2 regions of the Cupriavidus sp. 86D6 genome follow, and region 1 is predicted to be linked to the other one. Evidence: riboswitches for the same ligand, from Rfam matches in the RefSeq annotation. Region 1 holds a riboswitch; the other holds the start of a gene.
The links. A riboswitch is a leader RNA that binds a small molecule or an ion and turns the genes downstream of it on or off. The one in region 1 is predicted to bind glycine.

Region 1 (3,375 bases):
GCGAATGAACGCGGGGTCATCGTCCGGATTGGCAATCAGGCGCAAGTAGGCGCAGATGTCCTTGATCTCGGCCTTGTCGAAGAAGCTCTGGCCGCCCGACAGCACGTACGGAATGCGCTCGCGCCGCAGGATCTGCTCGAACAGGCGCGCCTGGTGGTTCCCGCGATACAGGATGGCGTAATCGCGAAACTGCGCGCGGCGCTCGAACTTGTGCGCGGACAGGCGGAACACTACCGACTCGGCCTCGTGCTCCTCGTCGTTCATCGGGTGGACGGCGATCGGATCGCCCATGCCGTGTTCCGACCACAGCTTCTTGTCGAACAGCTTCGGGTTGTTGGCGATGACCGCGTTGGCCGCTTCCAGGATGCGCACGGTCGAGCGGTAGTTCTGCTCCAGCTTGACCACCTTCAGGTCCGGAAAATCGGTCTGCAGCAGCCGCAGGTTGTCCAGCGTGGCGCCACGCCAGCCATAGATGGCCTGGTCGTCGTCGCCCACCGCCGTGAACGCCGGCGCGCGCAGGTGCGAGCCGCCGGCCAGCAGCTTCAGCAGCTGGTACTGGCACGCGTTGGTGTCCTGGTATTCGTCGACCAGGAAATAGCGCAGCCGGTTCTGCCACTTCAAACGCACGGCCTCGTCGCGCGCGAACAGTTCGGCGGGCAGGCGGATCAGGTCGTCGAAGTCCACCGCCTGGTAAGCGTTCAGCGTGGCCACGTAGTTGCGATAGACCATCGCGGCCTGGTGCTCGTCGGCATTGGCCGCCTGCGCAAGCGCGGTCTCGGGATCGACCATGCCGTTCTTCCACAGCGAGATGGTGCTCTGCACGCTGCGGATCAGCTTCTTGTCGGTGGTGCTCAGCTGCTCCTGGACCAGCCCGAAGCAGTCGTCCGAATCCATGATCGAAAATTGCGGCTTCAACCCGACATGCTCGGCTTCCATGCGCAAGATTTGCACGCCAAGCGAGTGAAACGTACAAACCGTCAGCTGCTTGAGTGGAATGCGCTTCCCTTCGCGCGTGGTCTTGCCTTCCATCAGCTTGCCGATGCGTTCCTGCATCTCTTTCGCCGCCTTGTTCGTGAACGTGACAGCGGCAATGTGACGCGGCTCGAACCCCTTGTCCTCGATCAGGTGGGCGATTTTCTGCGTGATCACGCGGGTCTTGCCCGATCCGGCGCCCGCCAGCACAAGGCAGGGGCCGTCCAGGTAGCGCACCGCTTCGGATTGCGCGGCATTGAGTCCGTGAGTCATGGGGCTGGGGAACGTGGCAGGCGGAATGGCTCATGGCGCACCTGGAAGGTGGCGCGCCGAAGGCGTCGATGTTAACACGCGCCGCAGGCGCCCACGGGCGTGTCGGGCGACGTCCGACAAGAGGCGTTTCAGGCTGGTAACAATCGTAAAGCAGCGGATCCCGGGGCATGGAGCTTGCCTCTTATCTCACAGGACCGCACGGGTCTTGCGCGTGGCGCGACCGGTCCGGGACATATCAACAAATCGGAAACGATGATCTCGATGACAACAAAGGAGCCAATCATGAAGACGCTTCGCACCCTTTCGAAAGTTGCCCTGATCGGCGTGACGCTGGTGGGCTTTGCGGGCTGCGCGGACATGACCCCGAAGCAGCGTAATACCGCCATTGGCGCGGGCGCCGGTGCGCTCGGCGGTGCGGTCCTGACCGACGGCAGCGCGTTGGGTACGCTGGGCGGCGCGGCCGTGGGCGGCGTGGTCGGTAATGTGGTGACGAAGGACCGTCGCTAACCGGCCCGCCGTCGATTCCAATCCCGGGGGCGGGGCCGCCGGCCGGCGTCAGGCGCGCGTTTGACAAAGGCTGACCGGTCCCGTACATTCTCGCGCATCCGGCCGGGAGAGCGCGCATCGATTGCGCCGCCGAAGGGGAACCACCCGCAAACTCTCAGGCACCATGGACCGACCGGATCGGCATGCAACATGCACACGATGCATGCCGCACTCTGGAGAGCGACATCCGCCACTGCCCTGACGCCGTGGTGAGCATGTCCACCGAAGGGGCGCACGAAGTTCCGGCTTCGTAATCTCTCAGGTATCGAGGACAGAGGGGTCATCCGCCGCAGCGGATTGGATGCACATTGGTGCGCCCGATCGTTGCGGCGGATGACCCTTTTTTCGTTTTCGAACCGCCCCCGAGGATATCCATGACGCTCCAGGCCACGCCCCTCAACGCTATCCACCGCGCCCTCGGCGCCCGCATGGTCGACTTTGGCGGCTGGGACATGCCGGTCAACTACGGTTCGCAGATCGAGGAACACAATGCCGTGCGTGCCGATGCCGGCATGTTCGACGTGTCGCACATGTGCGTGGTCGACCTGCACGGGGCCGGCACGCGGGCCTTCCTGCGCGGCCTGCTGGCCAACAACGTCGACAAGCTGCAGACGCCGGGCAAGGCGCTGTATTCGTGCATGCTCGACGAAAAAGGCGGCGTCATCGACGACCTGATCGTCTACTTCTTTGCCGAGGACCACTTCCGCCTGGTGGTGAACGCCAGCACGGCCCTTGGCGATATCGAATGGATCCAGTCGCGCAATGCGGCCACTGGCAGCGGCGTGACGATCACACCGCGCCGCGGCGATGTGGCACCGGCGGGCACCGGCAAGCTGGCCATCGTGGCCGTGCAGGGCCCCAACGCCCGCGCCAAGGTCTACCAGGCCTTTCCCTCCACCCAGCCGGCCGACGCGCTCAAGCCGTTCAACGCGCTGGTCGTGCAAGACCCGGAAATGGGCGAACTGATGGTCGCCCGCACCGGATACACCGGCGAAGACGGCTTCGAGCTGGTGGTACCGGCCGAGAACGTCGCCGGCATCTGGGAAAAGCTGATCGCCGCGGGCGTACGTCCGGCCGGCCTGGGCGCGCGCGACACGCTGCGCCTGGAAGCCGGCATGAACCTGTACGGCCAGGACATGGATATCAATACGTCGCCACTGGACGCCGGCCTGGCCTGGACGCTCGACCTGCAGAGCGAGCGCGACTTCATCGGCAAGCAGGCGCTACTGGCAGGCGGCCAGAAGCAGACGTTCGCGGGCCTGATCCTGCGCGACAAGGGCGGCGTGCTGCGTGCGCACCAGAAGGTCATCACGGCGGCCGGCGCTGGCGAAATCACCAGCGGCACGTTCAGCCCGAGCCTGCAGCAGTCAATCGCGTTCGCCCGCCTGCCGAAGGGCGTGGCGCCGGGCACCGACGTCCAGGTCGAGATTCGTGACCGCAAACTGACCGCGACTGTGGTTAAACTGCCGTTTGTGCGTAATGGCAAGGCACTCGTGAGCTGAGGCATCGCCCGGCTTCACATCAAACGGTCGCCCTTCCGCCCGTCCGCTCGAGCCCAACCTGCTGCGGACCGGGTGAATGAAA
Region 2 (3,375 bases), on a different contig from region 1:
ATCCGCGCCAATCTCGACGAGACGCACGAGGCCGACGCGCATGCGCCGAGCCCGGTCGGCGAACTGTTCCGCCGTCACGCCGGCAAGGTGGTGCTGGGCATCCTGGCCGGCACCGCCGGTACGGCCACGATGTACCTGGTGGTGTTCTTCATGCCGACCTACATGATCCGCGTGCTGCATATGCCGGCGTCGCTGTCGTTCCTGTCCGGCTGCGTCACGGGCGTCACGCTGCTCGTGGTGTCGCTGATTGCGGGCACGCTGGCGGACCGCCTTGACCGCCGCAAGCCGCTGGTGGCCGGGTCGCTGCTGTTCAGCCTGCTGGCCGTCTATCCCGCGTTCTGGCTGATGAACCACTACCCGAGCGTGCCGCTGGTACTGGGCATGTCCGCGCTGCTGACCGCCAGCATCAACCTGGGCACCACGCCGCTGTTCCTGATGCTGCTGGAAATGCTGCCCGCCGGCGTGCGCGCCACGGGCCTGGCCGTGATCTACAGCGTGGGCGTGACGGTGTTCGGCGGGTCGTCGCAGTTCGTCGTCACATGGCTGCTGGCGAAGACTGGCAACCCGATGGCCCCCGCCTTCTACATGATGGCGTGCGGCGTGCTGGCCCTGGTGGCCGTGCTGCGCATCGTCGAGAAACGCGAACACTGATCCCTGTCGATATCCGTCGCGACGCCGCGAGCCTGACTTTCCGAGACCTCACCATGACCCGAGAACCGACCCTGACCCCGTTTCAGCTGCTGCCGCACCTGTTGCCTGCCATCGACACCGAGACCTTCGTCAATATCCGCCGCCAGATCCATGCGCAGCCCGAACTGGGCTTCGAGGTTGGCGCCACCAGCCGGCTGGTGGCCACGCTGCTGGAAAGCTGGGGCTACGACGTGCACACCGGCATTGGCAAGAGCGGCGTGGTGGGCCAGTTGAAGCTCGGCAACGGCACGCGACGGCTGGGCATCCGGGCCGACATGGACGCCCTGCCGATCGTCGAGGCCACCGGCCTGCCCTACGCCAGCAAGACGCCCGGCCGCATGCACGCCTGCGGGCACGATGGCCATACCGCCATCCTGCTGGCCGCCGCCCACGCGCTGGCCAGGTCGCGCAGCTTCGACGGCACGCTGAACCTGATCTTCCAGCCCGACGAAGAGAACCTGTGCGGCGCGCGCGCGATGATGGAAGACGGCCTGTTCGAGCGCTTTCCGTGCGATGCGGTCTTCGCGCTGCACAACATGCCCGGCGTGCCGGCCGGTTCGTTTCGGGTGCTGGAGGGGCCGGTCAGCCTGTCGTCCGACGTGGCCGATGTCACGATCCGCGGCGTCGGCGGCCATGGCGCGATGCCCCATCGTTCGAAGGACCCCATTGCCGCGTCGGCCGCCATCATCACCGCGCTGCAAACGGTGGTGGCGCGCAGCGTGGCGCCCGACGACACCGCCGTGGTATCGGTCGGCTTCATCCACGCCGGTGCCACGCACAACGTGATTCCGGAGGAGGTCAAGCTCGGCCTCAATGTGCGCGCGGCGCGGCCCGAAACGCGCGCGCTGGTGGAAGCCCGCATCCACGAGATTGTCAGCCTGACCGCGCAGGCCCACGGCGTGACGGCGCAGATCGACTATCGCCAGCTGACGCCGCCGATGGTCAACGCGGCCGGCCCTACCGCACTGGCTGCCGAGGTCTGCCAGGAGCTGGTGGGCGCCGAGCACGTGGTGACGCAGGCGCCCAAGGGCCTCAATGGCAGCGAGGACTTCGCCTGGATGCTCGATGCGGTGCCCGGCTGCTACCTGATCCTGGGCAACGGCGAAGGAGAATTCGGCGGCTGCATGGTCCATAACCCCGGCTACGACTTCAACGACCAGGTGCTGCCGCTGGGCGCCGCGGCCTGGGTGCGGCTGGCGCAACGCTTTCTGGTGCCTTCGGCCTGACGGCAACAAACCTGATGGCCGAATCCTTAATTTCTATGGCATAGTGGCCACCGTTGTACCCCGCGATATCGGGAGAGCCCGTCGCTGCCGCCAGGCAGCACGGCGCCGAAGGAGCAACCGCCCCGGAAACTCTCAGGCAAAAGGACCGGTATCGCCATGGAACTCTGAAGAACCCCGGCTTGTACGTCGGCCGGCGGTACCGAAGGAGCAAGCGAGCCCCGGCTCGCGAATCTCTCAGGTCAAGGACAGAGGGGGCGTCCGCGAGAAGCGCATGGTGCGCCGTGGACTGCCACCTCATGACGTCCTGAAAGACCCTTCCACATGAAAACCATTGCAGTGATCGGCGGCGGTATTACCGGCGTCACGACCGCGTACGCGCTGGCCAGGCGCGGGTTCTCCGTCACGCTGTTCGAGCGACATCGCTATGCGGCCATGGAAACGTCGTTCGCCAACGGCGGCCAGTTGTCGGCCTCGAACGCCGAAGTCTGGACGCACTGGTCCACGCTGGCCAAGGGCCTCAAATGGATGCTGCGCGCCGATGCGCCGCTGCTGGTGAATCCGCGCCCCACCTGGCACAAGCTGAGCTGGTTCGCCGAGTTCATGGCGTCGATTCCGCATTACCGCGCCAACACGGTCGAGACCGCGCGCCTGGCCATCGCCGCGCGCCAGCACCTGTTCGCCTGGGCCGACGCTGAAGGCATCGACTTCGACCTGAAGCGGCGCGGCATCCTGCATATCTATCGCAACAAGGCGGGATTCGAGCATGCCGGCCGGGTGTCGAAGCTGCTGGCCGAAGGCGGGCTGGAGCGCCACGCGGTCACGCCGGCCGAGATGCGCGACATCGAGCCCACGCTGGCCGGCGACTACTACGGCGGCTACTACACCGAGAGCGACGCCACGGGCGACATCCACAAGTTCACCAGCGGCCTGGCCGCGGCGATCCAGCGCCTGGGCGTGCACACGCTGTACAACCAGGATGTGCGCGCGGTGGCCACCACGGGGCGGCGCGCCACCGTGGTGTCGGCGGAAGACAACCTGCCCACATCGCGCGAATTCGATGGCGTGGTGGTGTGCGCTGGCGTGGCCAGCCGCGCCTTCGCCCGGCAGCTGGGCGACCGCGTCAACATCTATCCGGTGAAGGGCTATTCGATCACGGTGAACCTGAACGATGCGCAAAGCCAGGCCAGCGCGCCGACGGTCAGCCTGCTCGACGACGAAACCAAGCTCGTGACCAGCCGCCTGGGCCCAGACCGCTTCCGCGTGGCCGGCACGGCGGAGTTCAACGGCATCAACCGCGACATCCGCGCCGACCGCATCCGTCCGCTGGTCGACTGGGTGCATGCCTGCTTCCCCGGCGTCAGCACGCGCAGCGTGGTGCCCTGGGCCGGCCTGCGTCCGATGATGCCAAACATGATGCCGCGCGTAGGCCGTGGCCACGCCGCCAACGTGTTCTACAACA

Region 2: another riboswitch for glycine. It lies ahead of AC3G88_RS24515 (D-amino acid dehydrogenase); the one in region 1 lies ahead of gcvT (glycine cleavage system aminomethyltransferase GcvT).

The regions. Positions count from the first base shown of each region.
Region 1 is NZ_JBYPSB010000006.1:353,757-357,131, reverse strand. Features, by position in the region: gene AC3G88_RS17140 (UvrD-helicase domain-containing protein) at 1-1,245, opposite strand, end outside; gene AC3G88_RS17135 (YMGG-like glycine zipper-containing protein) at 1,528-1,752, shown strand; glycine riboswitch at 1,846-1,933, shown strand; glycine riboswitch at 1,955-2,076, shown strand; gene gcvT (glycine cleavage system aminomethyltransferase GcvT) at 2,166-3,293, shown strand.
Region 2 is NZ_JBYPSB010000015.1:90,152-93,526, reverse strand. Features, by position in the region: gene AC3G88_RS24525 (MFS transporter) at 1-651, shown strand, start outside; gene AC3G88_RS24520 (M20 aminoacylase family protein) at 705-1,916, shown strand; glycine riboswitch at 1,976-2,074, shown strand; gene AC3G88_RS24515 (D-amino acid dehydrogenase) at 2,238-3,375, shown strand, end outside.